Regions from separate parts of the Romboutsia sp. LXY-2 genome, predicted to be linked through region 4. Evidence: riboswitches for the same ligand, from Rfam matches in the RefSeq annotation. Region 4 holds a riboswitch; each other region holds the start of a gene.
What was found. Region 4 has a riboswitch for S-adenosylmethionine ahead of ACI48P_RS15690 (methionine ABC transporter ATP-binding protein). Riboswitches for the same ligand answer to the same signal wherever they lie in the genome.
Positions count from the first base shown of each region.

Region 1 (8,499 bases), on a different contig from region 4:
TTCAATACATTAATATAGATTATATGTTTTTTAACAGCAGGATAAGTACTTTCTTTAAAAGAAAAAGTGTAAATCAAAAGTTTGGTATTAACAGTCAGATATTATAAGGGGGAATAATAATGAATACAACTCTAGCAATTATTATTGCAAATATTATCGTTATAGGAGCAACTTTGATACCGACATATATAATAAGTAATAGAAAGAAAACATCAGAAGAAGACTGGGCTGTGGCAAGTAGAAGTCTTCCAATATACGTTGTTATAGGAACACAGTTTGCTAGTGCAATGGGTGGAGGAATATTAGTTGGTCACCTAGGAAACGCTTATGGAAATGGAGTAGCGGTTCTAATATATGGTCTTTTAGCATCACTTCCTTTTATAATCATAATGTACCCAGCAAAATGGCTAAGAGCAAATAACTACACTACTGTTCCAGAAATACTTAGAAACTTTTCAGGGAATAGTAAACTTGTTACAGTTGTAGCTGCATTAATGACAATAATTGTGCCATTTGGATGGGTAACATCACAAATAACAGCATTTGGTAGTATTTATACTACTATTACAGGAATTGATTATAATTTACTATGTATAATTTTCTGCGTAGTAAGCTTATTCTTTGTAATGCCATCTGGGTTAAAAACAGTGGCTTGGACAGATTTTATATTTTCATGTTTTATGATATTAATGTGTGCTATAAGTTTAGTTTTTGTAACAAAGTTAACAGGTGGATTTAGTGAAGTTAAGGAAAGTATAGAACCTGCAATGCTAAGCTTTTCAGGATCTATTGATAAGATAGGAAAGACAACAGTTTTCTTATGGATTTTCTCTATACTGCCAGGTGGTATAACTAATCAACTATATTTCCAAAGAGTATGTGCAATAGATGATGAAAAAAAAGTTAATAAGAGTTTAGGTATTTCTGCACTACTTTCATTCTTAAGTTTTATGTGGGCAGTGTATATGGGAATAAATATAAATGCTCTTAATCCAGCAATAGAAGGAAACGCAGCAACAGGTTGGTTTATGACTCAATTACCAACATTTTTATTAGCAGGGTTTGCAGCTTTAATATTTGCAACAATGATGTCTACGGTAAGTAGTGGAGTTCAATCTGTAGTTGTTAATATTACAAGAGATATTTTACCAATAGTAAAACCAGGTTTAGATTCTGAAAAAACATTAAAGTTGTCTAGAGCTCTTTCATTTGTAGTAATGCTAGTAGCAGTTTTAATGTGTTTAGTATTTACAGATACCTTAACTTGGCTAGTATCAACATATGCTTTCTCAGCAGCTACTCTATTGTGCCCTATATATGTAGGATATGCTTTTAGAAATAAAAAATTTATAACAAAAGTAGGAATAGTAGCAAGTATGATAGCTGGAGCTTTAGGATGTATTATAGGTATGATTTTACAGACAGCTATAAATTATGCTGCTATAGGAATAGTTCTATCATTAATAGCATTACTAGTAGTTAGTAAGATGACAAATAAAGAAAAATTAGAAGCTTAAAATTTTAATATAATTTACCAATATTAAATTAATATTAAGAATCATAATTCAAATGTAGTACATTTAAACAAATTATAGAATAGGGGGATTTTAATATGAGTTACAAATGGGCAATAGTAGGTGGAGGTAATGGTGGTCAATCAATGGCAGGTCATCTTGGAATACTTGGCAAAAGTGTAAAACTATTTGATGTTATGGAAGAAACAGTACAAAAAATAAATGAAAAAGGTGGCGTAGACGTTATAGGTGCAGTAAATGGATTTGGTAAAGTAGAGCTTGCAAGTACAGATATAGGAGAGGTAATAAAGGGGAGTGATGTTGTAGTTGTTGTATTGCCATCATTATACCATGAAAGCATAGCTAGAAAATGTGCACCATACTTAGAGGATGGTCAAGTAGTTGTAATACACCCAAGCTCAACATTTGCTGCCTTTGAGTTTAAGAAGATTTTAGAAGAAGAAGGTTGTAATAAAGAAGTAATAATAGGGGAAACAAGTACTCTTCTTTATGCATGTAGATTAAAAGAAATAAGCTTTGCAGAAATATATGGAGTTAAAAATATGGTAACAGTTGCAGCACTTCCTGCAAAGAAAAATAATATTTTAATTGAAAGACTTAACTCTGCATTTCCACAATTTAAGCTAGCTAAAAATGTATTGCAAACAAGTCTAGAGAATCTAAATGCAATGATGCATCCAGCACCAACAATATTTAACACATCTAAAATAGAAAACGAAGAAGATTTTTTATACTACATAAATGGAATAACACCATCTATAGGCAAATTTATAGAGGAGATGGATAAAGAAAGAGTTGATTTAGGTAAGGCTTTAGGTTTAAAATTAGAATCTATAGATGTTCTATATAAAGAAATGTATGATGCAGAGGGTGAACATTTATATGAAATAGCAAGAAGTGTAAAAGCATATAAAGGGGTAAAAGGTCAAAAAACACTTAGAACAAGATATTTACAAGAAGATATACCTAATTCACTACAACCAATGTCTTCATTAGGTAAAAAGCTTGGAGTAAAAACAGATAGAATGGATTCAATACTAAAGATAGCAAAACTACTTTTAGAAGGAGAATTTGTTGAAGGTAGAACTGTTGAAAGTGTTGGTCTAAATGAATTAAATATAGAAGAATTGCTGACTTATGTAGAAGAAGGTATAAAACCTATAGAAGTAACTGAATAATTAATATTAAAAGAGCATGTTAAATGTAGTACATTTAAACATGCTCTTTGTATGTATTGACAAATAGTGAATATTTTATTATTAACAGAAATAAGTTATAATTAATCTTAGATGGATAAAAAACATGGGGGAGTAAACATGATAAAGCCTATAAGTAAAAATAAATTATTTCAAGATATAACAGATCAGATTATAAATATGGTTAAAGAGGGCATTTGGAACCAAGGTGATAGAATACCTGGAGAAATAGAATTAGCAGAGAATTTTAATGTAAGTAGAAATATATTAAGAGAAGCACTAAAGTCACTTGAATTATCAGGTATATTAGAAGCAAAAGCTGGTAAAGGAACTTTTATAACAAAAGATGCATTAATAAATATTAAAAAGATGGACATGTTTAAGTCTCTTAAAGATAATAATGGAATAAAAGAGTTAATGGAAACTAGACTAGTATTAGAGCCATCATTAGCTAAATTAGCTGCTATAAATGCTACTGATGAAGAAATAGAAGAACTTGCTAAATACTGTATAAAAACAAATGCATATACAGTAAATGATGGAGTAAAATTTCATATGCAAGTAGCAAAACTATCAAAAAATAGAATACTTTATACGTTACTAAGTTCAATAACTGAAGAAATAGAAGCGCAAAGATTTATGTATATTGATAAATACAGAAAAGCAGAGAATCTTGATAAAAGCTTGGAAGAACATAAAAGAATATATGAAGCTCTAAAGAATAGAGATAAAGAGTTAATCTATGAACTTTTATATAACCATATCAGTAAAGAAATAATATGATGTGTCTTAAATTAATTTGAAAATGACTAATTGGAATTGATTTTGTAATATAAAATCAGGAGGTGATAGATTTATGAAATTAGAACATTTTAAAGGAACTCCATTTGATTATAGCGATGATAAATTAACTGTTTATTTTGAAATTGCAGATAAACAAAGTACAAGAAAAATTATGGGAAATATACCTTTTATAGATAACATTGAAGATTTAGAACATGGATTAGAAGTAAAAATTGCAAAACAACAAATACCAGAGGTAATTAGTTATTTATCACAGGAAAGTATTGCTATATATGCTGTAATTCCTCAAAGACAATAATATTGAATATCTTAATTTAACATTTAATTTCAACAAGGTAGTAAAACAGGTTAAATAATAAAATAGAAAGAATTCTAAATTAGTATAAATGTAAAATAAAATTTATCATTTATTATCTACTAATTTAGAATTCTTTTTTTTGCCTAATTAAAAAGAAGATAATATATTTTCTACTTTTTTTGTTGATAGAAGATGTCTCATTTTTTCTCTATGATATAAAAACATAGAGTATAAATCCTCAGAAGGCTTAGGATCACCATAAACCCTCCAGTACTTAGTGTTATGGAAGCTATAATTACCATAGCCCATGAATCCAACAACATCCTTTATAGGATAACCTAAAAATATACCAATCTCATCAGGAAAATTATCACCTTCTAATTTCTCAATCAAATGCTCAAGGCAAGAATCAACAGTAACATCTTTTGGATAGCCTAAATACTTTAAGAAATTTTGACACTTCTTACATTTTAACTTTTCACTTAAAGAATCTCTATTTATAAAAAGCACCTTTGTACCTTTACTTTCCTTGTTAATTACAATATGTTCAATTTTGTTACATCTGCTAAAATACTTATTGATTTCGTCTATTTTACTTTCTCTGTTTACATCATGAAATGGAACACTTATTATTTCAGATGGCTTAGAACCCATTAATACAGGTCCAAGTACCTCAATAAGCCATTTTATATATGATGAGTTTATATTATTTACACAGTGAAGAGAATTACAACATTTCATTTTTAATACACTCCTTTAGTTGATAATGATTATTATTATATTTTATTATAACTTAATTGATAATAATTATCAATAATAAGTTACTATTTACATTTATTACTAGGTTTAAAAAAATTATTTTGAATAAATAAAAATATTATTTTTTGGAATAATAATCTAGAGTAAATAAAAAATTTAAATTATTAATTAAAATATGACCTATATATTAGAGAGGATGACAAATATGAATAGAATTAAAGGGTTAATAATTACATTAACTATAATATTTAGTGTCACAATCATAGGTTGTACACAAAATAATACTAATATTCAACCAGATACAAATAATAATAAAGAAAATACATCAGATAAAAATCAAAATACATCACAAGATGTGCAAGATAAAACTGAGAATACAGTGTCTAGTGAAGATGAATACAGAAACTTCCTAACAAAAAATTATGAAAAATATATAAAGCCGCTAGATTTTGATAAGTACGATGATTTAAAAGAAATATTAACTCATAGAGGTGAAATTGATAATATAGAATTTTTCAATGAGTACAAAACCTATTTAGAAGATAACAAAAGTAACCTAAAATCATTTGAGCAAACTATGGGAAACTTATACCTGAATGATGCAAAATTAAAAGAAATTAACGATAGTTTAGTAAAAGAATGCAAAATATATGTAAATGATTTAGAAATGCAAATAACAGCTTTAGATCAAATAGATAAGGATGTCTTATATAAAACTAATAATGAATTTATTTTATATTTAGATGAACTAATAGATAGAGACGACCTAGAGAAAAATAACTTTGAAGATAAAATTGAAGAAACTGAAAAATTATTAAATTTAAGACTAGAAGAGAATCTTTAAGGGAAAAATAGTAATAGTTACTCAATAATTGATTTGATAGGTTTATTGAGTTTACTTATAAAAAATTATTAGGAGGAAGAAAATGAACAAGAAAAAAATAATTACAGTAGGTTTAGCATTAGCATTAACTTTTAGTGCTGTAGGATGTACAAAAAAATCAACAGTAGCAACACCAGAAAAAAACACAGCAACTACAGAAGATTATTCTAGCTATTATGCTACAGGATATAAAGACTACATAGCTGGATTAGATCAATACGCTATATATTCAAATCCAGCAGATATAACAAAAGTATATGAAAATAAAGAATATCCAGGTAATGAAGCATATTTAACAGATGTTAAAACAGCTTATAAAGAAAGTAGAGATAAAATACAAGGATTTGTTGATAATATGAAAAAACAAGACAACATTTCTGATAGCGAAGTTAAGAAAATGAATGATGATTTAATAGCAGAAGGAGAAAAATTAGTTGCTGAGATAGACACTAAAATGAAGCAATTAGAAGCTATTCCTGCTGAAAGTTATACTAAAACTAAAGAAGAATTCTCTACTGTTGTTAATGAAGCAACAACAGTTAAAAATTCAGTTTCTAACTCTTTTAATTCAATGATAAAGGACATGAATGAATTCTTTGGAATTAATAAAAAATAGTAAATTATAATTTTTAATGATTATAAATTTCAAATACTGTAATCAATTTTAATGATTCTGATTGAAAATTTTACACTAAATATTATTTTTTATATAAAAATAAATATTTATGATTGACATTAAAAACTAATTGATATAATATTTAAACATATCAGAAAACAAAGAAAATATATAAAATTAAATATCTCTTATCGAGAGAGGTGGAGGGACTGGCCCTGTGAAACCCGGCAACCAGTATATGTAAATATACAATGGTGCTAAATCCTGCAACTGTTATCAGTTGGTAGATGAGTATAAATTGCTAATTAAGCCTAAGTTTATACTTAGGCTTTTATTTATTTTAAGAAAAGGGAGATTTTACTTACAAAATATATGAGGGGGAAATGACATGATAAATATTAAAAATGTAGGTAAGTATTATGGTGAGACTCAAGTACTTAAAGACGTAAGTATTGATATAAATAAAGGAGAAATATTTGGAATAATAGGTCATAGTGGAGCAGGAAAATCAACAATACTTAGATGTATAAATGGACTAGAAGATTATAAAGAAGGTAGTATACTCGTTAACAATAAAGAAGTAAAGAAGCTTAATGAAGGGGAGCTAAGGGAATTAAGAAAAGATTTAGGAATGATATTTCAACATTTCTCATTATTAGAAAGAAAAACAGTATATGAAAATATTGCATTACCACTAGAATGTTTTAAATTCTCAAAATCAGATATAAAGAAAAGAGTAACAGAACTTCTCGACCTAGTAGGATTAAGTGATAAGAAAGATGTAAAACCAAGAAATTTAAGTGGAGGTCAAAAACAAAGAGTTGCAATAGCGAGAGCATTGGCACTAAATCCAAAAGTACTTCTATGTGATGAGGCTACATCAGCACTAGATCCAAACACAACAAAATCAATATTATCACTACTTGAAGATATAAATAAAAAACTTGGAATAACTATAATAATGGTTACACATCAAATGGAAGTAATTAAGCAAATATGTACTAGAGTAGCTATTATGGAAGGTGGAGAAGTTTTAGAAATAGGAGATACAGAGGAAATCTTCTTACAAAATACTAAAGCCCTTCAAACTTTACTAGGAGAAGAAAATATAGTATTACCTAAGGGGGTAAACATAAAAATACTTTTCCCTAAAGATATATCTAATGACACAATAATTACTAATATGGCTAGAAGTTTAGATATAGATTTTTCTATAGTGTTTGGTAAGTTAGAGAAATTCAAAGACGATATACTTGGATCATTAATAATAAATATTAAGAAAGAACATAAGAGTAAGGCAATGGCTTATTTAAATAGTCAAAATATTAGATGGGAGGAGATTATAAATGACTAGTTTAAGTACATTTTTAAATGAAATGCTTTTAGACGCACTACTAGAAACCATATATATGGCTGCAATACCAACAGTACTTGCAACACTAATAGGATTTATAATAGCAGTAATCTTAGTCGTAACTGCATCAGATGGACTAAAACCAAATGAACCAATAAATAAAACTTTAGGATTTATAGTAAACACACTAAGAAGTTTTCCATTTATAATCCTTATTGTAGCCCTAATACCACTGACAAGATTAATAGTAGGAACTAGCATAGGAGAAACTGCAGCACTTGTTCCAATAACAATAGGGGCAGCACCTTTTATAGCAAGAATAATCGAAAGTGCACTAAATGAAGTAGATAAAGGGCTTATAGAAGCAGCAAAATCTTTTGGAGCAACTAAAAGACAAATTGTATTTAAAGTAATGGTAAAAGAAGCAATGCCTTCAATTGTATCAGGTATTACATTATCAATAATATCAATACTAGGATATACAGCAATGGCAGGAGCTGTTGGAGCAGGTGGAATTGGTAAAATAGCATTAACTTATGGTCACCAAAGAAATGATACAGCAGTAATGATATATACAGTAGTAACATTAATAATATTAGTTCAAATAATTCAAGGGATAGGAAATCTAGCTTACAAAAAGCTTAAGTAAAGAATCTATACTTATATATTTATAGAAATAAGAATTAATAATATAATCTTTAAGACATTATTTAAAGAATGAGCAAGATAAAAAAGTATCAAAATTATAAAAAATAGTGAGATAAACAATAACAAATAATTACCTAGTTGGAATGAATAATAGTTATTGATTTATATAAAAAATTAAAAAAATAGGGGGAATTAAAAATGAAATTAAAAAGATTATTAACTTTAGGATTAGCATCAGTTGTGGCGGTATCGGTAATAGGATGTTCAAGTGGTGATAGTGAAAGTAAATCAGAGGTAAAGGGAAATGACAATAAAATAGTAATAGGGGCATCAGCTACTCCACATGCAGAAATACTTGAGGTGATAAAACCTCAAATAGAAAAAGCAGGATATGAATTAGATATAA
Region 1 covers NZ_JBKFGI010000011.1:80,886-89,384, reverse strand. The annotation lists gene ACI48P_RS16410 (sodium:solute symporter family protein) at 120-1,517, shown strand; gene ACI48P_RS16405 (NAD/NADP octopine/nopaline dehydrogenase family protein) at 1,613-2,713, shown strand; gene ACI48P_RS16400 (FadR/GntR family transcriptional regulator) at 2,852-3,514, shown strand; gene ACI48P_RS16395 (hypothetical protein) at 3,588-3,833, shown strand; gene ACI48P_RS16390 (DUF3793 family protein) at 3,981-4,574, opposite strand; gene ACI48P_RS16385 (hypothetical protein) at 4,798-5,436, shown strand; gene ACI48P_RS16380 (hypothetical protein) at 5,519-6,091, shown strand; SAM riboswitch class I at 6,277-6,385, shown strand; gene ACI48P_RS16375 (methionine ABC transporter ATP-binding protein) at 6,480-7,445, shown strand; gene ACI48P_RS16370 (methionine ABC transporter permease) at 7,438-8,094, shown strand; gene ACI48P_RS16365 (MetQ/NlpA family ABC transporter substrate-binding protein) at 8,292-8,499, shown strand, end outside.
Region 1: it holds a riboswitch for S-adenosylmethionine, as region 4 does, so the genes downstream of both, ACI48P_RS16375 (methionine ABC transporter ATP-binding protein) here and ACI48P_RS15690 (methionine ABC transporter ATP-binding protein) in region 4, are expected to answer to the same signal.

Region 2 (8,499 bases), on a different contig from region 4:
ATTATTTGATGGTACAGTTGTAGATGTATTTAATGATGATAAATATGGTATGTCAGTAAAAGTATCATATGATAATGATGTAGTTGTAATCTATTCAAACCTAGATAAAAATGTTTTAGTTAAGAAAGAGGATAAAGTAAAACAAGGACAAAGTTTAGGTAAAGTAGGTAACTCTTCCGCTGTAGAAAGTGAAGAAGAAGTACATGTTCATGTGCAAGCGTTTAAAGGCGCGGAGTCAATAGACCCAATGAGTTTAATTAAATAAAAAAAATATAACAGACTTAATCAATTTGATTAAGTCTGTTATATTTTTTTGCCAAATCACATATATATCATTAAGGCTAGTATGTGAGGGGGGGAAGTTTTGAGATCGCATATAGAAGAGAGAGCCATAGTTGTAGCAAAATATATTTTAGAAAAAAATACTACAGTAAGACAAACGGCTAAAACCTTTGGAGTTAGCAAAAGTACAATCCATAAAGATGTTACAGAACGATTAGAGGAAATAAATCCATCTCTTGCGAAAGAAGTTAAGATGGTTTTAGAAAAAAATAAATCCGAAAGACATATAAGGGGTGGCATGGCTACTAAGCTAAAATATGAAAAAGGAACTGAGGAAAATGTAGGTTAATACCTACATTTTTTTCTTGACTAAAATACTGTTTTTGTATATGTTGTATAATAGGAGTAATTAACTATATGTAATCGTTTAGATAAATTTTAATGCAAAAAGGAGTTGGAAAAATGGCTAGAGCTGACATAGGTATAGATTTAGGAACGGCTAATGTACTTGTATATGTTAACGGAAAAGGAATTGTATTAGAGGAACCATCTGTTGTAGCGATAGAGAAAAATACAAATTCTGTTCTGGCAGTAGGATCAGAAGCTAGAAAAATGATAGGAAGGACACCAGGAAACATAGTGGCAATAAGACCACTAAAAGATGGTGTGATTTCGGATTACGATGTAACAGAGAAGATGTTAAAGTACTTTATTGATAAAGTAGTAGATAAAAGAGGATTTGGAAGATTCTTCATGCCAAGAATAATGGTATGTGTACCTACAGGAGTTACTGAGGTAGAAAAAAGAGCAGTAGAAGAAGCTACAAGACAAGCTGGAGCTAGAGAAGTATATATTATTGAAGAACCTATAGCAGCGGCAATAGGGGCAGGAGTAGATATTTCTCAACCTAATGGTAGCATGGTAATAGATATAGGTGGAGGAACTGCCGATATAGCTGTAATATCTTTAGGAGGAGCTGTGGTAAGCGAATCAATAAAGATCGGTGGAGATAAATTTGACGAAGCTATAGTTAGATATATGAGAAAGCAACATAATCTACTTATAGGTGAAAGAAGTGCGGAAAAGATTAAGATAGAAATTGGAACGGCATTCAAAAGAGAAGAAGAAAAATATATGAAGGTAAGTGGTAGAAATTTAGTTACTGGATTACCTGAATCAATGACAGTAGGGTCATCGGAAATATTAGAAGCTTTAGAAGAATGTGTTCATCAAATAGTTTTATCAGCTCACACAGTGCTTGAAAAGACACCACCAGAATTAGCAGCAGATATTAGTGACACTGGTATAATAATGACAGGTGGAGGTTCTTTATTATACGGGTTAGATAAGAGAATAGAAGAAAGTACAGGAATCAAGGTTTTATTAGCTAATGAACCTTTATCTTGTGTTGCAAAAGGAACTGGAAGTGCATTAGGTTCTCTAGATCTACTTGAAACGGGTGGAACATTTAAAAGAAGAAGAAAATAATATAAAAAAAGTCCTATTTTTATAGGACTTTTTTTATATAATGAAGGAGAGTAAGTTAATAAATAGTCTGACATTGTATTTTGATTTAGAATCTTAAGTAGCAAGCAGTAAAGATAAGGCTATAGTTTCTGCTAATTCTAGAATGAAACTAAGTCTTACATTATTAAATGAAAATTTATTATTTTCATCAATCTTATCTACTATGCCTACAATTGAATAGTTACCTATTTGAGGGAGTTTCTTGCCCACACCTTTTCCAGGCAGAATAGGGCCTTTTCTTATTTGTATATTGCCTATATTATTTTTTGATCCTAAACAGGCATCTATAGCCAAGAAGTTACCATTAGTATGAGTGTCTTTAATATAGTCTATAGATTCATATATATTTAAAGCATGAATAGGGTTATCTAGTGTACCGTAAACAGGATATTTAAAATCACTATTTTTTAACATGGTCCCAACTAAAGGTCCTAGAGCATCACCTATAGCTCGATCTGTTCCTATACAAACAACTACAGTATTTTCATCGATTATATCTTTAAGTGTCAAGCTTAACGCTTGAACCACATTTTCTTTTTTATAATTTATCTTGGCTAAATACATAGGAACACCCCCTTCAAGAAAATATATGAAATCACAGTATAAAAAAGAACCATATTTAATATGCGTTAAAATAATACCTGTACTTAGATTTTAATTTTTATGATAATTAATATTTATGCTTAGTAAAAATGACTATTAAATTTAAATATATACATAAAAAATCAATAAAGCCTTACTGTAAAACTGAGAATTATATTTATATTTATGTAGGGTATACTCTTTATAGAACTTAAAGTATTGAATGATTTGAGGTATATATGTAATAAGAAATAAGAAAAATAAATAGGTATTGACATGTAAATAAAAAAATAGTAACATAGATTTTAGTGATAAACAAAATAGAATATAAATCTTGATTACCTTATCAAGAGTGGCGGAGGGACAGGCCCTGTGAAGCCCAGCAACCACCCATATTTGGGAAAAGGTGCTAAATCCTACAAGATGAAAATCTTGAGAGATGAGGTTAGTTAATTAATATAAATATACTATGCTAATTAACCTCTTCTTAAAGTAGAAGAGGTTTTTTTATTTGTATAAGAAAATTAAGTACTCTTAACATAAGGTAAAATATAGATTATTAAATTATTTATATATTTAGGAGGAAAATATTATGGCAAGACATTTATTTACGTCAGAATCAGTTACAGAAGGTCATCCAGATAAAATATGTGACCAAATATCAGATGCAATATTAGATGCATTATTAACAAACGATCCATCAGCAAGAGTTGCTTGCGAGACTACAGTTACTACAGGATTAGTACTTGTAGCAGGTGAAATAAGTACTAATACTTATGTAGATATACCAAAGTTAGTTAGAGAAACTGTAAGAGAGATAGGATATGATAGAGCGAAGTATGGATTTGACTGTGACACATGTGCAGTAATAACTTCTATAGATGAGCAATCTGGAGATATAGCAATGGGAGTTGACGAAGCTTTAGAAAATAGAAGCGGTGAACAAACAGAAGATGAAATAGAAAAAGTAGGAGCTGGAGACCAAGGTATAATGTTCGGATTCGCATGTAATGAAACTCCGGAATTAATGCCTCTTCCAATATCTTTAGCTCATAAATTAGCAAGAAGATTAACAGAAGTTAGAAAGAATGGAACGCTAGAATACTTAAGACCAGATGGAAAGACTCAAGTTACAGTTGAATACGATGGAAACAAAGTAGTTAGAGTTCATACAATACTTATATCAACTCAACACGGAGAAGAAGTTGATAATGAAACAATAAGAAGAGACTTAATAGAGCATGTAATAAAAGCTGTTATACCTTGCGAATTACTTGATGAAGAAACTATAATATACATCAACCCAACAGGAAGATTCGTTGTAGGTGGACCACAAGGAGATACAGGTCTTACTGGAAGAAAAATAATAATAGATACTTACGGAGGATACTCTAGACATGGTGGAGGAGCATTCTCAGGAAAAGATCCAACAAAGGTTGATAGATCAGCAGCTTACGCTGCAAGATATGTAGCGAAAAACATAGTTGCTGCAGGACTTGCAGATAAGTGTGAAATAGAATTAGCTTACGCAATAGGTGTAGCTAAGCCATTATCTATATTTATAGATACTTTTGGAACAGGAAAGGTTTCAGAAGAATTATTAGTAGAATTAGTAAATAAAAACTTTGATTTAAGACCAGGTGCAATAATAAGAGACTTAGACTTAAGAAAGCCTATGTACAAAAATGTTGCTGCTTACGGACACTTTGGAAGAACTGATATAGACTTACCATGGGAAAGAACTGATAAAGCAGAAACATTAAAAAAAGAAGCACTAGGACAATAATTTTTTAAGAGGCTGAATTTTTTCAGCCTCTTTATTTTATTGCTTATAAAATGTATAATAATTACAAATTAAGAGTAATAATATAGAAGCATTATTTGTTTGTAGGAGAATATATATGGAAAGAATTGAAGGAATGATAAGTGATATAGTATTTAAAAATGAAGATAACGGATATACTATAGCTCATTTAGCAAATTCTAAGGATGAAGTTGTCATTGTAGGATGTATGCCAACATTATCAGTAGGAGAAAGTATAGAGGTAGAAGGTAAATGGATAAACCATAAAGTTTATGGGACGCAGTTTGAAGTTAATAAATTCATGCCAGTAACGCCAACTTCATTAGAAGGAATTTATGTTTATTTATCATCTGGAATGATACATGGAATAGGCGAGAAAATGGCAAAGAGGATAGTAGATAAGTTTGGAGTAAATACCCTAGACATAATACAAAATCAGCCAGAAAGACTAGAAGAAGTTGAAGGTATAGGAAATAAGAAAGTAAAGCAAATTGTTAAGAGCTATGAAGAAAATAGGGAACTTAGGAATATAATTATTGAGCTATCACCATATGGTATAACTCCTAATTATTGTTTGAAAATATATAAAAAATATAAAAATAAAGCTATAGATGTAATAAGTAAAAACCCATATAAACTAGCAGAAGATATAAGGGGAATTGGTTTTAAAATAGCTGACAATATAGCAAATAAAATTGGAATAGATAAATATTCTAAAGACAGAATCTCGCAAGGTATTTTATTTACTTTAAGCCAATCTTTAAGCAATGGACACACATATTTACCTAAAAACATACTGATCCAAGACGCATCAAAATTATTAGAAGTAGAAGCTCCTATAATAGAAGAATGTATTATGGGATTAGCCTATGATCAAAAAATTCATATAGAAAAAAAAGGCAATGAAATACTAACATATTTATTACCGTATTATATGTCTGAGAATGGAGTTTGCAAACAAATAATTAAGTTGTCACAATGTGAAATAGATGATTTGAATATAGATATAGACGAAGAAATTAGAAGAGTTGAAAAAGAAGAAGATATTAAACTAGCACAAAATCAAGCTTTAGCTGTAAAGGAAGCTATAAATAGTGGTGTAGTAGTTATAACCGGTGGTCCTGGTACAGGTAAGACAACTACAATAAATACAATTATTAAGATTTTTGAAAATAATGATAAAGAGGTACTTTTAGCAGCTCCAACAGGAAGGGCGGCTAAAAGGATGAGTGAAACATCTCAAAAAGAAGCAAAAACTATACACAGACTTCTTGAGATGGGATATGCAACAGATAGTGAAGAATTGTCTTTTTTAAAGGATGAAGAAGATCCTATTAAAGCAGATGTAGTAATTGTAGATGAAGTATCTATGGTAGATATATTACTTATGTATAGTTTGCTGAGAGCTATAAAGCCTGGGACTAGGGTAATATTAGTTGGAGATAGTGATCAGCTTCCATCAGTAGGCGCAGGAAATGTACTTAAGGATATTATTGATTCAAATATAATAAAAGTAGTTAGGTTAAATGAGATATTCAGACAAGCTCAAGAGAGTATGATAGTTGTCAATGCACATAGAATTAATAGCGGTCAACCTCTTCATTTAAATACAAAGGGAAAAGATTTCTTCTTTATAAGAAAATCTACCAATGAAGAAATCATGGAGGAGATAATAGGATTAGTAAATGAAAGGCTACCTAAATTTTATAAAGTAGATAAGCTTAAAGATATTCAAATACTAGCTTCCATGAGAAAAGGAGATTTAGGTGTCACTAACTTAAATAATGAATTACAAAAGCATCTTAACCAACCTGGAAAATTTAAGGTAGAGGAAACTTTCGCAAAAAGAATATTTAGGGTTGGCGATAAGGTTATGCAAATAAAAAATAACTACACTAAAAAATGGGAAAATGAAGACAAGTCAGAAAGTGGAGAAGGTATATACAATGGTGATATTGGATATATCTATCATATAGACAAAGACAAGAGAACAGTGTATGTGCTATTTGATGGAACTAAAATAGTATCTTATGGGTATGATGAACTAGACGAATTAGATCATAGTTTTTGTACCACAATACACAAGAGCCAAGGTAGTGAGTTTCCTGTAGTTGTTATACCAATAACTTGGGCTCCACCAATGCTGTTAAGCCGTAATTTATTATATACAGCTGTAACAAGAGCAAAAAAACTAGTTGTACTAGTAGGAGATGTAAAGTACTTAGAGTATATGATTAAAAATAATAGAACAAATGACAGATATTCCAATTTAGCATATAAACTTAATAAATTTAAAGAGGAAGGATTGTTATTAAAATAAAAAAAGTCATTAGTGAACTTATAGATTTTATCTATCCCGAAAATATAAGCTGTATAATTTGTGATAAACCGATTAAAAAGATAAATACTTATTCTATGTGCAAAAGCTGTTTTGAGGAGTTACATTTTATTAAGGATGGTTGTGTTAAGTGCGGAAAGCCAATAATTAATAATATTTTAGAAGAACAGCATATAGAAGGATGTAATTATTGCTTAAAGAAAAACTTTTATTTTGATAAAGCTATATCTTGTATCGAATACAACGATATAAGTAAAAGGATAATATTAGGTTTAAAATATAATAATAAAACCTATATGAGTAGGTATATTGCATCTATAATATATGAAAAATTAAGCATAGAGTATATTAAATTTGATTATATATTATTTGTACCACTACATAAGAAAAGACTTAGAAAAAGAGGCTTTAATCAAGCACAAAAAATAGCTAGGTATTTGAGTGAATTAACAGATATAGAAGTTATTGATTGTATTAGTAGAAAAAAATATACTAGGATGCTTTATAGTTTAAATAAAGAACAAAGAACACAAGAATTGAAAAATGTATTCGAGGCAAATAAGAATATATATAACCTAGAAAATAAAAATGTATTATTAATAGATGATATATTTACTACAGGTTCAACGGTAAATGAAATATCAAAACTGTTAAAATTAAATGGTATAAACCAAGTATTTGTAATGACATTTTTGACTAAAAATAGTGATGCTACTTAATGCAATAAATTACTATTGACATATTTGCATTAAAATATTAGAATAGATAAGTAATATTTAGGTCTGTGGTTGAAAGTCCAAGCCAGTCGCAGGCAAAGGGATCCACGTAAGTTAACGCTAAAAATTGAGTTAATGATCATGGTGCGGCTTAGAAGTAAGACCTACCGATACAAAATCGAGAGAGTTAGTAGTGCGGCGAACCCAAGCGAACCCTCCAGTAGGCGAGTGTGGGGTCAAAAACCAGGTCAGCTAGATATTATAAAAGTACCTAATAGGTGCTTTTTTTTTACAAAAAAATATTAAATTATGACATAAATACACAAATTAATAACAATGTATGGTGATATTTGTGGATAGTGTAAAGTTTATAAATGGCTAAAAATACAGTGTATATATACTTATTAACAATTTTATCCACATTATCCACAGGCTATTGTGTTAATATTAATCCACATATTATGAATAAATAGTAAGAAATAAAGAAAAAATAAACTTCTTTTAGTTGAATATAATGATTTATAAAAGTAAACAATAAAATTAAAGGATTTGATGATAGAACGAAGAATATATTTATAAAGTATAAACTTCTTTATACTGGTATAACTGAAGGGAGATGTTCTTATGAAAATAATAATATCTGGAAAGCAATTAGATTTAACAGATGGAATAAAAAATGCTATAGAAGAAAAGATAGGTAGATTAGATTATTACATTCATCCAGAAACAGAAGTAAAAGTTACAGTGAGTGCAAAAAAATCTAGACAAAAAGTAGAAGTCACAATAATACCTATAAGTGGACCTATAGTAAGAGCAGAAGATAGTGAAGAAAATCTATATGCTGCTATAGATGTTGTATATGATAAATTAAATAAGCAATTAAGAAAATATAAAAATAGATTACAAGATAGACATCAAGGTAATGAAAGCATTAGATTTAATGATGCTGAATCATTAGATCATAATGTGGAAGATTACGATGATAACGATCAAGAAATAGTAATAGAAAGACGTAAGAAGTTTGATATGAAACCTATGAGTCCAGAAGAAGCAGTGCTACAAATGGAACTTATAGAACATGACTTCTATATGTTTAGAAATATAGATACTGATGAAATATCTATAGTTTATAAAAGAGAAAATGGTGGCTATGGAATAATAGAACACGAATAGAAATTTGAATATTAAAATAACAAAGCTATTGATATTTAAATATATCAGTAGCTTTTTAAGTTGGAAGCAATAATACA
Region 2 covers NZ_JBKFGI010000015.1:100,612-109,110, reverse strand. The annotation lists gene ACI48P_RS19410 (peptidoglycan DD-metalloendopeptidase family protein) at 1-265, shown strand, start outside; gene spoIIID (sporulation transcriptional regulator SpoIIID) at 365-631, shown strand; gene mreB (rod shape-determining protein MreB) at 745-1,770, shown strand; gene yyaC (spore protease YyaC) at 1,864-2,373, opposite strand; SAM riboswitch class I at 2,732-2,837, shown strand; gene metK (methionine adenosyltransferase) at 2,984-4,177, shown strand; gene recD2 (SF1B family DNA helicase RecD2) at 4,293-6,515, shown strand; gene ACI48P_RS19380 (ComF family protein) at 6,500-7,252, shown strand; gene hpf (ribosome hibernation-promoting factor, HPF/YfiA family) at 7,874-8,422, shown strand.
Region 2: it holds a riboswitch for S-adenosylmethionine, as region 4 does, so the genes downstream of both, metK (methionine adenosyltransferase) here and ACI48P_RS15690 (methionine ABC transporter ATP-binding protein) in region 4, are expected to answer to the same signal.

Region 3 (8,499 bases), on a different contig from region 4:
TGAATTGTATTGTCACTTAGTGAATTATCATCAAAAGGATCATTTTTATAATGCTCTATATTGTTATTGGGATCAAATACACTAACTCCAGAATAAGTTCCTGCCCATATCAATCCACTTTTATCCTCTATAACAGTATATACAAAATCATTAACTAAACTATTATGATCATAAGATTTGTTTTTATATGTATAAAATGTATTTTCTTTATAAATATATTTTGATAAACCTTGTTCTGTACCTAACCATATATTACCATTTTTATCTTGATACATATTTTTCACATGGTTTGATGGAAGTGAATGTTCATTATCTTTTTCATTAGTAAAATGTTCTACATCATTATTATCAATATTAATTTTTTTTACTCCATCCGCACGAGTAGATGCCCATACATAACCATACTCGTCTGATAAAATATAGTATACTTCCTGGTCAATATAATATTTTTCTATTTTATTATTTTTAATATCAATTTTATTCAGACCTGATTTTGTTCCTATCCATATATTCCCGTTATTGTCTTGCGCAATAGACTTAATATATTGGCTAGTTAAATGATTATCGTCATTTAATACTCTTTCAAAACTATCTTTTTTTTCATTATAAATATTTAATCCATCTGCTGTACCTACAAGTATTTTTCCATCTTTTGTTACTAAAGTTGTGTTTACAAAATCATTAGATAAATTACCTTTGTCCTTATCTGAAAAATAAGTACTTATGCTCCAATCATCAATATTAATTTTGGTTATTCCGTTGACTGTAGATACCCATAGATTTTTTTATCATCTTCTATAATGTTTAGAATATAATTATCTGATATTTTATTATTTTCTTCATCGCTCTTAAATATTTTTATTTTACTCCCATTATATCTATTTAAACCATCATTAGATCCCAACCATATATATCCTTTGCTATCCTGGTAAATAGCTTGAATAGTAGATTGAGATAAACCATCATTGATAGTAATATTATTAAAATTAGTACTGTGTTGAGCATAAGAAATATTTGTATATGTTAATACAATACTTAATGAAAATATTATTGAAACTAGCGTCTTAATAAGATTAGACATAATTCCCCCTTAAATTGCATTTTTTACTATTATTTCATTTTTATTATACTATACTTGTTTGTTAATAACTACACAAAAGTAACTATATCCACACTCTTAGCTATTATTAAGCCATATATTTCATTTATAATTTATGGTAAATAATCCCTTAAAACCACCGTATTACTGCCTTTTTAACTAAATATATAAATTATATAATACACTAAAATTTTTTCACAATAAAAAGAAACTGAGAAATTTATCTCTCTCAGTTTCCTTTTGTTGTATTTATAATTATCAACAAGTTATATTGTCTATTTATAAAAGAGCTTTACTAGCCTCATTTAATGCCTGTTCTAAATCATATATTAAGTCATCTAAATCTTCTATACCTACAGAAACTCTAATCATATCAGGACTCACTCCTGCTAATTGTTGTTCTTCTTCATTTAACTGCGCATGCGTTGTACTTGCTGGATGTATAACTAAAGACTTTGCGTCTGCCACATTTGCAAGATGTGAGAAAATCTTTAGTGACTCTATAAATATCTTCCCAGCTTCAATTCCTCCTTTAATTCCAAATGTAAAAATTGAACCTGGACCCTTGGGGCAATATTTTTTGCTTAATTCATAATATTTGTTTCCCTCTAATCCGGGATAATTCACCCAGCTAACACTTGGATGATTACATAAATATTCTACAATCTTTTTTGTATTATATATGTGTCTGTCAACTCGTAAAGATAGTGTCTCTAGCCCTTGAATTAGTAAGAAAGAATTAAATGGACTTATACAAGCTCCTGTGTCTCTAAGGAGCTGAACTCTCAATTTAGTTATGTAAGCCGCCCTTCCTACATTTTTTGTGTAACTTATACCATGATAACTTGGATCTGGCTCTGTTAATACACTAAACTTTTGGCTTTTTTCCCAATCAAAATTACCGGAGTCAACTACAACTCCACCTATAGAGGTTCCATGACCCCCGATAAACTTTGTTGCCGAATGTATTACTATGTCTGCTCCAAACTCAAAAGGCCTAACAACATATGGTGTTCCAAATGTATTATCAACTATTAAAGGTATGTTATTTTCATGAGCAATTTTTGATATTGATTCAATATCAGAAACATTTATTACAGGATTTCCTATTGTTTCTATATATAGTGCTTTAGTATTTTCATTTATTGCTTTCCTAAAATTTTCAGGGTTATCAGAATCTACAAAAGTAGTATTTATACCTAGCCTTGGTAAAGTTGTAGAAAATAAGTTAAATGTTCCTCCATATAATGTGCTTGATGATACTATCTCATCTCCTGCTTGTAGAATATTTAATATAGCATAAGTAATAGCCGCTGAGCCTGATGCCACTGCTACTGCACCTACTCCACCCTCTAATAAAGCTAGTCTTTTTTCTAATACATCCGTAGTAGGATTCATAATTCTTGTATAAATATTGCCATCTTCTTTAAGTGAAAATAAATTTGCTCCATGTTCTACACTATTGAAAACATATGATGTTGTCTGATAAATTGGAAGTGCTCTTGAACCTGTAGTTGGATCTGGGCTTTGGCCACCATGTACTTGTAGTGTATCAAATTTTAATCTTCTATCCCCCATAATTTTCCCCCATTTTATTTTATAAAATAAATAAAAGCCATCATTATCAATCGATAAAAGAGGGCTTTTTATTTTAGCTTACTCTCTTATCTTTCTTATGAGAAATTCATAAGTAGGATTTAGCACCATGTAATAAATACTGGTTGCTGGGCTTCATAGGGCCTATCCCTCCACCTCTCTTAATAAGATTTCGTAATTTTATTTATTTTTATTAATTTATTGTAGTTTAGTATAATTTCAATTTCAATAATAAAAATACATTTTCCTAAATAATTATTTTTTTTAATTTAAATTATATTATTTGATTACTATGGTTGTATTGGTTGGTATATTCTCAAACATCCATTTTGCGTTACTAGTGGCTAATCTAATACATCCATGACTAATTGCTTCACCTAATCGGTCATCAGTTACATATTCTTCAGTTGAATTATATATTACTGAGTGATAATAATACTCATCTGTAATATGTGTTGCATATTTTGCAAGTGCACTACCATCAATTATTGCTGGATATTTCTCACCAGTTGCAAATACACCTGTTATTGTTGGAGTAGATGGTTTTCCAACAGTACTACTCCATTTGTATTTCATTTCCCAATCATTATCATTTTTTTCGTATATATATGTTGCCCTTTCTTTAATTGACGTTATAACTAAATAATCAGTACTACTAATAATATTATTCTCATTTACAAATTCAGTCATCTTTGAGTTAAATTTTGAATAGTTTAAATTCTTGTTATCTCTATAAACGTTAGATTTATTCATCTAATCCACCCCTTTTAATTCTAAAACAGGTACATATAACCTATTATTACTATGGATACATCTGCTATAATATGGATCGCCCATGAATTCAAAAAATTTTCAGATTTAGTATCCACATAATTAAATATTATTCCTGTAACGAATAATCCTACCAAGCATAATAAAAATATTTCAATTCTAAACCAACCTCTAAAAATACCTATATGGTATAAACTAAATAATCCTGCTGAAAAAATATATGCAAACCTTTTATATCCCATCTTATATAGATTTAAAAATATAAAACCTCTAAAAAAGAATTCTTCTAAAAATGAATTTCCAAAGCTGAAATAAGTAGTTACAAGAAGATAGTTTGCAGCTGTAATCTTTGACTTAGCTTCTAATTCTAAAAAAATAACATCCAGGTTAATCAACTTCTTAAATAATAAAAATGCTCCTATTAATATTGCTCCAGCAACTATCCCTAGACCTATCCCCATTCCTATTGTTTTTTTATCAACAAATTTTAAATTTAATCCTTCTTTAAAAGATGTCTTCTTAACTCCCTTAATCAAAATTATCTGACTTAGTGTAAACAATATTATTTTGCTAATTGTCTTAGTCAAATAATCAGCTAAAAAAACTTGTTCTATGACAAATAGCATCCCTGCGCACAGTATTGCGCTTAACACAATATAATTTCTAATAAATTCTTTGTTTTTGTAATCAGTATTTTCAGTTATATTATTCATTCATAATCTCTCCTATTTTAAGCTAATATTTTAACCTATTTTATTAAGTAAAATTTATATCCTAAATTTAATTCTATTTTTAATAATTATATCCTTTTTAACTTGTTATGGATATATTATTAAAGAAATTTCAAATATTTTTTTGATATAGGTAGCATAATAACTTTGAGGTGATTTTTATATGAAAAAGAAATTATTTATTTGTTTATTAAGTTCTTTATTTATTATGGCACAGTGCATAGGATCCTTAGCTTGTTCTAATCTTCCAGAAGCAAAGTTTAAAGTGGAACCTTTACCTTATGCTTACGATGCGCTTGAGCCTTACATAGATAAAGAAACGATGAAACTACATCATGATAAGCATTATCAGGCTTATGTTGATAAGTTAAATGCAGCTATATTAAAGCATCCTGAATTATATTATTCAAGTCTAGAAGATTTATTGACTAATTTACAATCTTTACCTAGCGATATTGCACTTACGGTTAAAAATAATGGTGGAGGTGCATATAACCATGGTTTCTTCTTTAATATAATGACAGATAAAAAGACTAACCCTAGTGGTAAGCTTTTAAAATCAATTGAAAGAGACTTTGGTTCTTATGACGATTTTGAGGCTTTATTTAAGAAAGCTGCTTTAGATGTTTTTGGTTCAGGCTGGACTTGGCTCGTGGCAGATAAGAATGGTAAACTTTCAATAATGAACACTGCTAATCAAGATACTCCAATATCAGTAAATTTAATACCTATGATAGGAATTGATGTATGGGAACATGCTTACTATTTAAAGTATAAAAATAAAAGAGTAGACTATATAGATAATTGGTTTAATGTCATAAACTGGGATAAAGCACTAGAAAATTACAATAATATATAATTATATTTATTTGCCAATAGCTAATAAACCTAGGTTATTGGCCATTTTTATGGGTATAAAATTATTGTAATTCATTTTTTTTTACTATATAATGGAATAACAAAACATATGTTCATGACACAATTTATAATCATCTGAGGAGGATTTATGGTAAAAGAAACTCATACAAAAGGTGGATACTTATTTGCACTTATCGTTCTTCCTTTAATTAATGATCAGTTTTTAAAGCAATATGATATTATATATAAAATCATATTAATACTTATATATATGTATTTTGCCTACTTAGGTTCACTGTTTCCTGATATAGACATGAGAGGGTCTTACATTAGCAAAAGATTTCCTATATTACATAAAAGTTTTGGTAAGAAATTTAGACATAGAAGTTTTACACATAGCTTAATCTGTATGTCAATGTTAAGTTATTTTTTTGAAATATTACTTTATTACACTCAATATAATATAGTATTTTTATGTTTGGCAAGTGGATTTATTATAGGTAATTTTTCACATATATTTTTAGACTTAATAACAAAAGAAGGAGTCGAATTATTCTACCCCCTTACTATAAACTTTTCTATACTTCCTATAAAAACAAGCTCTAAAGTCGAAAAACTTTTTTGTAAAGCTTTAAACTTTGGTGTTATATTTTTATTAGGATATAGATTTTATCTCTTAATATAATTATTAATAAACTCTATTATTTAACTAATAGAGTTTATTTATCTAACTTTTTTATTCAATAGTCCTGATGTTGTTCTTTATCCATAGTCACTTCTTTTATATATATATTATCGTCTATTTTTAAGCCTCTATGTTTATTATCAGTTAGTTTTATATTATCATGTTTTTCATCATGATTTTCTAACCTTAACTTAAATTTACTTCCTATCTTCCATGATAGGAAAACTAATAGTACAAATGTAACTATCTTTAAAGGTTGAGTAATAAAACCTTTAATATCACTTGCAACATAACTTACTACTACAAACATAACAAATTTACCTGACATCATAGCTGGTAAAAAGCTTTTTATACTTTTTTTACAAAAAGCTGATGCAATAGTAACTAAGCAACCAGGTACAAAAGGACAAGAATATGCAATGAATAATAATTTGAAATCTTGTCTTTCTAGCCATGATATTGCTTTAGAAGTTTTATGATTTCTTAGTTTATTAAAAAGTTTATTGTCATTATATTTACTTATTAATAAAAATAAGGCTGCTGTCCCAAGACTTGAACCTATCCAAGATATTAAAAGACCTGTTCCCATCCCAAATATAGCTGCATTAATAGTTACTATTGCTATTAAAGGTAACACAGGCATAAAACTTTCAATAAAAGTGCTAAATAATCCTACCATCATAGTTAGAATCCAATAATCTTGTGCTAATCTAAATAGCTCTTGAATATATTCCATCTTCTATCTCCCAAAAATAATATTTATATTAATGTATATCTTATTTTAACATGAAATTATTATACTTTTTCAAATTTTTAAATTATATTTTTGTAAATAACACTTTTATTTTAATGGCTATATGACTTATATATTGATTATGATCCACAAATAAATTCCTAATACATAAAAAATAGACTACAAAACACTAATCTATGTTTTATAGTCTATTTATATTTCAATGTGAAATTAATCTATTTTCTTTAGATGAACATCCATTTGTGGATATGGGAAGCTTATTTGCTCATCATCAAATCTTAACTTAACTTCTTCTAATAAGTCAAAGTATATTTGCCAATAATCTGGTGTATTACACCACACTCTTACTGCAAAGTTAATACTACTATCTGCATGTTCTACTATACCTACAAATGGCTCAGGGTGATGTAATATTAATCTGTGCTTTTTAACGATATCATTTAATACTCTTCTTACATGAAGTATATCTGCGTCATATGATACTCCAAATTTAATATCTACTCTTCTTGTATCTTTAGATGAATAATTTATCAAACTACCATTAGATAATGTACCATTTGGAATTAATATTTCTTTGTTATCTACTGTTACTAAGTGTGTATAGAATAAATCTATCTTCTCAACTCCACCCTCGTAACCAGATGTAGCAATATAATCTCCTACTTTAAAAGGTCTAAGAAGCAAAATTATAAAACCTCCTGCAAAGTTTGATAAACTTCCTTGAAGAGCAAGACCTATGGCAACCCCTGCTGAAGCAACTAATGCAGCAAAGCTTGCTAAATCGACGCCCCAGTATCCTAAAACTGGAATCACTAAAGCTACTTTAAGACCACCTGTAAGCAATGACTTTAAGAACTTTATTAAGGTAATATCAACCTCTTTCTTTTCTAATAAATCAATAACTCTTTTTACTACTTTATTAATTATCTTAAATCCAAAGTATATAATTAAAAATCCAATTATTAGTTTAAAACCGCTAGTTGCTATTAAGTCTAATACTTTTTCTACTATAACATTTAAATCTATATTTTTAGTCATAGACAAATACCTCCATACTTCTTATTATTTCTACAATGATACAGATAATTTGACATCACCTATTATATACTACATCATTTAAGAAAGTATGTCTATAAGATTACCACTATTTCAATTATTCTCCATAAGTTTCAAATATTTTATCATACTATAATATTATTTATTTTTTCCTTAATCAAATCAACAATATTATTTAAATTTGATTTGTCTTTTATTCTACTTTTAACACTTGTGTTTTGGTATAAAATTAAATGCTTAATATCACTAATTAATATATTAGATTTTAGTATAAATACTTCTAATGACTTGTCCTTTACTCTTTTATTATTAATTCGTAATTTTTCTTCTATCTCTGAACATAGCATAGTTACTTTTATTAATGTATCATTATTCATATCACTACTACTTATTTCTTTTTTTATTATTTTCATTAATCTTAAATATTTTCTTTTTAAATCTCTTATTGAATCAAAAATACTATAATGGAATATGTACTTATCAAAAATTGTAACTAAAAGTATTCCAATAATCACATATATAAGTCTGTTAAAAGATAGAATATCCAAATTTTCAACTAATGACATAGAAGTTAATGTAATCATTGTTATTGCAATAACCTTCTTATAATATTCTTCATAATAAAAATAAAAGTAAAATGCTATAAAAAGTATTATATTTTTGGGGATTGCATCTTTTACAAAACTAAATATTATTAAAAATAACAATACTCCTATTCCAGTTCCTTTAAGTCTATTCTTTGCTTTTGATCTTGTATCTTCTGAGTATGGTTGTAAAAGTACATATATAGTTATGATTATCCACTTACCATATAAGATATTGAAATAATCAACTATAAACATAGCAATAGATAATGAAATGGATAGTTTCAAAGAATATTTAAATAATATTGAGTCTAAATTTAAATTTTGTTTGAATCTAGTAATCCTTTTAAATTCTATAGGTATTG
Region 3 covers NZ_JBKFGI010000003.1:12,365-20,863, reverse strand. The annotation lists gene ACI48P_RS05755 (ligand-binding sensor domain-containing protein) at 1-275, opposite strand, end outside; gene ACI48P_RS05750 (two-component regulator propeller domain-containing protein) at 752-1,081, opposite strand; gene ACI48P_RS05745 (O-acetylhomoserine aminocarboxypropyltransferase/cysteine synthase family protein) at 1,379-2,677, opposite strand; SAM riboswitch class I at 2,761-2,866, opposite strand; gene ACI48P_RS05740 (L,D-transpeptidase) at 2,975-3,448, opposite strand; gene ACI48P_RS05735 (CPBP family intramembrane glutamic endopeptidase) at 3,469-4,179, opposite strand; gene ACI48P_RS05730 (superoxide dismutase) at 4,361-5,056, shown strand; gene ACI48P_RS05725 (metal-dependent hydrolase) at 5,204-5,740, shown strand; gene ACI48P_RS05720 (TVP38/TMEM64 family protein) at 5,796-6,476, opposite strand; gene ACI48P_RS05715 (mechanosensitive ion channel family protein) at 6,705-7,532, opposite strand; gene ACI48P_RS05710 (FUSC family protein) at 7,676-8,499, opposite strand, start outside.
Region 3: it holds a riboswitch for S-adenosylmethionine, as region 4 does, so the genes downstream of both, ACI48P_RS05745 (O-acetylhomoserine aminocarboxypropyltransferase/cysteine synthase family protein) here and ACI48P_RS15690 (methionine ABC transporter ATP-binding protein) in region 4, are expected to answer to the same signal.

Region 4 (8,499 bases):
AGAGAAGATTTATATTGGAGATTAAATGTTATTGATTTAGAAATACCATCATTAAAGCAAAGAAAGGAAGATATAATTTCTTTAGCTACTTACTTTTTAATTAAGTTTAATAAAAAACATAAATATTCAAAGGTATTTGATAGTGACTGCTTAGATTTTTTTCTGAAATATAGTTGGCCAGGTAATATAAGGCAGCTAGAAAATTTGGTTGAGAGACTAGTAGTTACATCAAAAGGAAATACAATAATAAAGGATGATATACCTAACATATTTTTAAAGGGTGAAGATAAAAACTTAAAGGGGATTTTAGAAAAAAATAACAGTAAAGAAGAGATTGTTGATGAAATAGAGATTGATAATTTTGATAAAGCATTAGAAGAGTATGAGTGCAAGATTGTAAGACAAGCTTATAGAAAAAATAAGACTTCTAGAAAGCTAGCTGAAAAATTTAATATTAGTCAGTCTAAAGCATCTAGACTTATAAGAAAATATTGTATTGATATAGAGAAGTGATACGTTAAGTAAAATTTAACGTATCACTTTTTTATATATTAAGGGATTGTAAATTATCTGGTTTGAAGATAAGTTATAATCCCAACAGATTTCAACCTGAGCAACGGGGTGCGAGCTTTTCGAGTAGATGTTGGAGGCATGAAGTGGTAGTCGCTCAAGTGAAGCGAATTTTTTTATTGAGTCGATATAGACTCTTTGAGTCATAAATGAGTCAAAAATGAGTCAAAAATGAATCTAATGCATAAATATAAAAATTTAAAGTTATATAAATATATAATATAAATTCATTTTTTATTAAAAATCAAATTAAAAAGGCAGTAAAAATAATAGAAATAACAAAAAGTAGAAAAAAAACTAAAAATGTAGATAAACATATAAATTTGGCATATATATTGCTTTATATATTAGTATAAAGAAAAAAGGAGGACATGTTGCAATGAAAAAAGCTTTATTAAAGAGAAAAAATGACAATGTTGCTACGCTTTTGGAAAATATTAACAAAGGTGAAGTGGTAAAGGTTGTATATGGATCTAATGAAGTTGTGGAAGAAATAAAAGCAATAGATAGTATACCATTTGGTAATAAAATAGCATTTACTCAAATAAAAAAAGAAGAGTTCATACTAAAAGGTGGTTACAAAATTGGTATTGCAACTAAAGATATAGAAAAAGGCAAATTTGTTCACATACAAAATGTTAGAAGCCAAGTAGTAGATTTCCCAGAAAGTATACAACTTGAGATAAAAAGGCAAATGGGGATAAATGAGTAAGGAGAAATAATTATGCAATTCAAAGGATATATAAGAGAAGATGGTAGCGTTGGTATAAGAAATAAAGTTCTAATCATAGCGGTTGATGAATGTATGGATGGTATTGCTAGAAATATTTCATCAAAGATTGAAGAATCAGTAGTAGTAACAAACCATTATACATGTATGTTAGGTGGGAACGAAGAAACATTGAGCAATATGATAAACATAGGGCTAAATCCTAATATAGCAAGTGTACTTGTAATAGCTATGGGATGTGGAAGTATAGATCCAGAGCTAGTTGCTGAGCCTATAAGAAATGCTAATAAACCTGTAAAAACATTAATTTGTATAAAAGAAAAAGGTACAAAAAACTCTATAAATGAAGGTTTAAAATTAGCTAAAGAGCTGAAAGAAGAAGCAGATAAATGTGAGAGAAAATTAGTTGATATATCAAAGCTTATAGTTGGTATAAAATGTGGAGGATCAGATACTAGTTCAGGATTAGCATCTAACCCAAGTGTAGGTGATGCTGCTGATATGTTAGTTGACTTAGGTGCAACTGCTATTGCTGGAGAACTTATGGAATTAGTTGGAGTAGAGGATGAAGTTTGTAAAAGAGCTGCATCACCAGAGATTGCAAAAAAGATGAGAAGGCTTATAGTGGAAGAAGAAAGAAGATGGAGTGTAGGAACAAACACAGAAGTTATGAGTATTGGAAACTGTGTGGGAGGTCTTACTACAATAGAAGAAAAGGCATTAGGTGCTTTAAGCAAAACAGGTACGAGAAAGATTGAAGGTATACTTGAATTTAGCTCAAAAGGTCACGAAAAGCCAGATAAACCAGGAATGTATTTATCAGATGTAACTATGCTTTGTGGTGGTTCTGCAACTCACTTTGCTGCAGTTGGAGCACAATTAATACTTTGGACAAGTGGTGGAGCTGGATTTGAAAACTCTATAGTTCCAGTGATAAGAGTAAGTGGTAATGAAAACCTTATCAATGACGATACAGATATAGATGCTACGAGAATAATGAAAGGTGAAGAATCATCTGATGAGGTAGCAAAAAGAATATTAGATAAGGTGATGAGGGTTGCAAATGGAGAAATGACAAATGTAGAAGAGATTGGTGGATACTCTTATGCTTCTCTTTATCAAAAAGATGTAAGGTTAGAAAAGTGCTTAGGGCATTTATAAATAAATTATAAAGTTATGGAGGAATTATATTATGAAGAAAAAAGGACTAGCAAATGTAGACTTACCAGTTATAATAATAAGTTTACTAGTAGTATCTGGTGTAGTTGCATATTTAGCAATGTTTCCAGAGCAAGGAACAGCAATTGCAGACAATTTAGTTAAGTCAATAACTGGTAACTTAGGAAGTGGTTTTTTATGGTTTGGATTCTTTGCATTAATTGCATGTTTAGGTTTAGGTTTTTCTAAATATGGAGAGATACGTTTAGGTGAAGGTAAGCCAGAGTATAAGACAAGTAGTTGGATAGCTATGATGATATGTGCAGGTATAGGATCTGCTACAGTTTACTGGGCATTTAATGAATGGGCGTTTTATTATATGACACCAGCACTAGGTATAGAACCATATTCTACAAGTGCGGCTGAATGGGCTGGAGCATACAACTTATTCCACTGGGGATTCACAGCATGGGCATTATATATAATAACTTCATTACCAGTGGCTTATGCATACCATGTTAGAAAGAGTGGTGGACTTAAGTTAAGTGAAATATGCCAAGGTGTATTTGGAGAAAAGATAGCTAAAGGACCAGTTGGTAAATTAGTAGATATCATATTTATATTTGGTGCAATAGGCGGGCTAGGTATAACATTAGGATTATCTATACCATTAGTTGCAACTGGAGTTTCTGAAATAACAGGGCTTCCAGACAATTTCATGTTACAAGTAGGAATAGTTTTAGTAATATCAATATTGTTCTCATTAAGTTCATATGTTGGACTTGATAAAGGTATGAAGAAAATAAGTGATATGAATACTTATTTAGTACTTATATTCTTAGCAGTAGTTTTATTTAGTGGGCCTACTCAATTTATAATAAAGAACACTACTAACTCAATTGGGATAATGTTACAAAATTATATTCAAATGAGTTTATGGACTGATCCTATAAACCAAGGTGGTTTCCCAGAAGCATGGACAATATTCTATTGGGCATATTGGTTAACATACACTCCATTTATGGGATTATTTGTAGCTAAGATATCAAAAGGAAGAAAGATTAAAGAAGTTATATTTACTATGCTTTTAGCAGGTAGTTTAGGAGTATTCGTATTCTTTGGCATAATATCAAACTATACAATGGATCTAGAATTAACAGGAGCTTTAGGTGTAACTGAGCTTATAAACACTGTTGGAGGTAATGTAGCAGCTATAGAAGTATTAAAGACTATGCCAATGAGCAACGTAATGATAGCATTATTTGCTATAATAACTTTATTATTCTTAGCAACTACTCTAGACTCTGCATCATTTACACTAGCATCTACAACAACTAAGGAATTACCTAAGGATGGAAATCCATCACCAGTATTAAAGTTGTTCTGGTGTATAATACTAGCGCTTGTTCCACTTAGTATGATGTTTATAAAAGCACCACTTGGAACAGTTCAAACCATGGCAATAGTAGTTACAGTCCCTCTAGTAGTAGTTTTATTACTTATGATACTTAAGCTATTTAAGTGGTTAGGTGAAGATTATGGAAAAATGTCTAGAATTACTATAGAAGAAGAAGCAGAAAGAAAAGCTGTATAATAATGCAAAATAAAACTGCTGTATCCTATAATATATGGATACAGTGGTTTAAGATAAACAACACTAATAAGAAACAAGAGGTATATGAAATGGATATCAAAATAACTGATGTTGAAGTAATATGTTTAAGAGTACCAGGATTAAATGAAGAGTGTGAATGGGGAGAAGATGCTGTAATAGTAAGAGTTCATACTAACAAAGGTATAGTAGGAGTAGGAGAGTCAGATAGCTCTCCATTAGTAATAAAATCATTAATAGAAACACCGAATTCAAATCTATATTGCTATGGCTTGAAAGATTTATTAATAGGAGAAAATCCTTTAGAAATACAAAGACTATGGGACAAAATGTACTGGGCATCAAACTATGTTGGAAGACGTGGAGCAGGAATACATGCTATGAGTGCTATAGATATAGCGTTATGGGATATAGCAGGACAATACTATGGAGTACCTGTATACATGTTATTAGGTGGTAAATATAGAGAAAAAATAAAGTGTTACGGAACATTTATACCTCATGATATACCTAAAGAAAATAAAAAGATTGTTGCAAAGCTAAGAGAAGAAGGATTTACTAGTATAAAGTTTGGTGGAGGCGTATTTGGAGATGATCCTAATACTGATTATGAAATAGTAAAAGTAGTAAGGGAAGAATTAGGCGATGATTTTGAACTGCAAATAGACCTTGCATCAAAGTGGAGAACATATGGGCACTCATTATCTATGTGTAAAAAATTAGAAGAATTTAATTTGAATTGGATAGAAGAACCAGTACTGGCTGATGATTTAAGAGGGTATGAAAAATTAGGGGCCGCTGTAACTGCAAAAATTGCTGGAGGAGAATCATTAACTACAAGGCATGAGTTTAAAAACTTCTTAGAATATGCCCAACCAAGTATAGTTCAACCAGATATAACTAGATGTGGTGGGATAAGTGAAATGAGAAAAATATATGATTTAGCAGAATCATATGGAACTAAACTAATACCACATGGATTTAGTACAGGTATATTATTAGCTGCAAGTGTACATTTTTTAGCGGCTAATGAAAATACTGATATGATGGAATATTCAAAGAGTACTAGCCCTCTATTTACAGACTTAGTTGAAAATCTAATCGAATTTAAAGATGGATACGTAGAAGTACCTAACTCTCCGGGGTTAGGTATAAAACTAAATGAAGATGTGATAGAAAAATATAGAGTATTTTAATTTGAAATATAAATATAAGTATGAAATAAAGTTTGAAATATATATAAATTAGAAATTCCATCAGTGTATATGATTTTTATAAAATATATACACTGATGAAACTTATGAAGGGCATTGATATAAAATTAATATCTATTTTATTCCAATAATTGGTAGTCTTAATATAAAATATATGGTAAAAAAATGAAATAGTTATTGACTTTTAAAAAAGCTACGAATATAATTGTTTTATAGAAAATTTAGAAAATTAAATCGGAAACCTTATCAAGAGAGATCGAGGGAATGGCCCTATGACGTCTCAGCAACCTACTAATTTTTAGTGTGGTGCTAAATCCAACAGGATTAATAATCCTGAAAGATGAGGAGAAGTATATTAATATAAACGTTAAAATCTTCTTCTCATTATGAGGAGAAGATTTTTTTTTTCGAGAAAGGGGATTTAAAATGATTTCACTTAGAAATATAAGCAAAACTTATACAACTAGCAATAACCTAGTAGATGCATTAAAAAAAGTGAATCTAGAAATAATAGAAGGGGAGATTTGTGGGATAATTGGATTTAGTGGAGCAGGTAAAAGTACATTAGTACGTTGTATAAACTTATTAGAAGTACCTACAGAGGGTGAGGTTTTTGTTGATAACCAAGAACTAACATTATTATCACCAAAAAAATTAAGAGAAGCTAGAAAAAATATAGGAATGATATTTCAGCATTTCAATTTAATGAAATCAAAAACTGTATTTAAAAACATAGCCTATCCATTAAAGGGAAGTGGATTAAGTAAATTAGAAATTGAAAAAAGAGTTAAGGAGCTTTTAGATTTAGTTGGTTTAAGTGATAAAGTAAGTAGTTATCCTAATCAATTAAGTGGAGGACAGAAACAAAGAGTGGCAATAGCTAGGGCATTAGCGAATAATCCAAAAGTTTTACTTTGTGATGAAGCTACATCAGCACTTGACCCACAGACTAGTCAATCCATACTCAATTTGCTTAAGGATATCAATAAAAGACTAGGATTAACTATAGTAATAATTACTCATGATATGAGTGTGGTAAAAGAGATTTGTGATAATGTAGTTGTTATGGAAAATGGGAGAATTGTAGAGCATGGTGATTTAATTCAGATTGTTACTAAACCTAGGCAAAAGGTAACGAAGGACTTTATAGCAACAGTATTTCAAGATAATAGAGTATATGACTTATTGGAAAATGACTATTTCATAAATGATATTAAAAAAGATGAGGTTCTGGCAAAAATAGTATTTGTAGGGCAAAACACAGGTCAGGCGTTTATGTCTAAGCTAACTAAAAACTATAAAGTAGATGCAAGTATACTGTTTGGAAATATTGAAATAGTTAAAAATACGCCGGTTGGATACCTAGTAGTTAAATTAAGCGGTAATAAAGAAAATCTAATAGGGGCATCTAAATATCTTAAAGAGAACAATATAGAAATGGAGGTTTTAAAAAATGGAAGATTTATTAATGAGTATAGTTCCCAATGTAGTTAATCTACATCAAGAAATGATAGAAGCATTATTTGAGACAATATATATGGTTTGTATTTCAGGTGTAATATCAACTATAATTGGATTTTTTATAGGAATTTCACTTGTTGTAAGTAGGGAGAATGGTATCTTAGAAAATAAACTTATAAACAATATTATAGGAAAGATAATAAATACTTTCAGATCTATTCCATTTATTATTTTGTTAGCAGCAATAATGCCTGTTACAAAGTTTATAGTTGGAACTACAATAGGTACAAAAGGAGCATTAGTTCCGCTAGTATTTGGAGCAACACCTTTTGTAGCGAGGCAAATAGAGTCAGTATTATTAGATATTGATAGTGGTGTTATTGAAGCAGCTCAATCTATGGGTTCTAGCCCATTTGAAATAATAATAAGAGTGATGCTACCTGAAGCTTTAGGTGGAATAATTTATGCTATTACTATTACTACTGTAAGCTTAATTGGTTTATCTGCAATGGCAGGAACTATTGGTGGTGGAGGTCTTGGAGACTTTGCAATAAGATATGGCTATCAGTACTTTAAGACTGATGTAATGATAGTTACAGTAATAATATTGCTTATTTTAGTAAATATTGTTCAAGGATTTGGAGAGTTATTACTTAAAAAATTAGACTATTAAAATTAGGGAGGAATTATTATGAAAAAAATTTTAGCATTAGCTTTAACATTAATAATATGTTTAGGAAGTTTTGTGGGTTGTAGTAAAAACTCTGATGAAGAGTTAACTACTGTAAAGCTTGGTGTAACAGGAGATGAGCATGAAGTTTGGGATTTAGTAAAAGAAAAGTTAGAGAAGGAAGGTATTAAACTTGAAATAATTAGTTTCTCTGATTATATTAAGCCTAATACAGCTCTTGAAGAAGGGGAAATAGATATAAATGCATTTCAACATCATGCTTATTTGGAAAACTTTAATAATGAAAGAGGATTAAATTTAGTATCTATAGGAGATACAGTATTTGCACCAATGGCAATATACCCTGGAAGCACAAAATCACTTGATGAATTAAAAGAAGGTTCAAAAATAGCAGTTCCAAATGATGCAACAAACTTAGGAAGAGCATTAATACTTCTTGAAAATGCAGGATTAATAAAATTAAAAGAAGGTGTAGGTTTACTTCCAACACTTAAAGATATAGTTGAATATACAAAGGATGTAGAAATAATTGAATTAACAGCAACACAAATACCAAGATCATTAGAAGATGTAGATGTGGCAGTAATAAACAGTGGGGTGGCAGTAAATGCAGGTTTATCTCCAACAAATAGTTCATTATTTATGGAAGACTCTGATTTAGAAACTTCAAAGCCCTACATTAACTTAATAGCAACAAAAGAGAAAAATAAGGATAATGAAAATTATAAAAAAGTGGTAGAAGCGTACCAATCAGATGATATTAAAGAAGCTATAAATAAATTATTTAAAGGTGAATCTATACCAGCTTTCTAAGGGAGATTATAGGGGGATATTATGGGGAATTTAAATATAAATGAATTAAAAAATAATATATTAGAGTATATAGAAAATAACAAAGAATTATATATAAATGTAAGTAAAGAAATACACAGTAATCCTGAAATTGGGAATGAAGAATATTTTGCTTGTAAAGCCTTAACTAACTTGCTTAAAGAGTATGGGTTTGAAGTTGAAATAGATGTTGCAGGTCATGAAACAGGCTTTGTAGCAAGAAGAAAATCAA
Region 4 covers NZ_JBKFGI010000009.1:38,232-46,730, forward strand. The annotation lists gene ACI48P_RS15665 (sigma-54 interaction domain-containing protein) at 1-513, shown strand, start outside; gene ACI48P_RS15670 (hypothetical protein) at 950-1,282, shown strand; gene ACI48P_RS15675 (UxaA family hydrolase) at 1,295-2,461, shown strand; gene ACI48P_RS15680 (BCCT family transporter) at 2,493-4,052, shown strand; gene ACI48P_RS15685 (mandelate racemase/muconate lactonizing enzyme family protein) at 4,142-5,266, shown strand; SAM riboswitch class I at 5,525-5,631, shown strand; gene ACI48P_RS15690 (methionine ABC transporter ATP-binding protein) at 5,711-6,778, shown strand; gene ACI48P_RS15695 (methionine ABC transporter permease) at 6,738-7,418, shown strand; gene ACI48P_RS15700 (MetQ/NlpA family ABC transporter substrate-binding protein) at 7,437-8,249, shown strand; gene ACI48P_RS15705 (M20 family metallopeptidase) at 8,271-8,499, shown strand, end outside.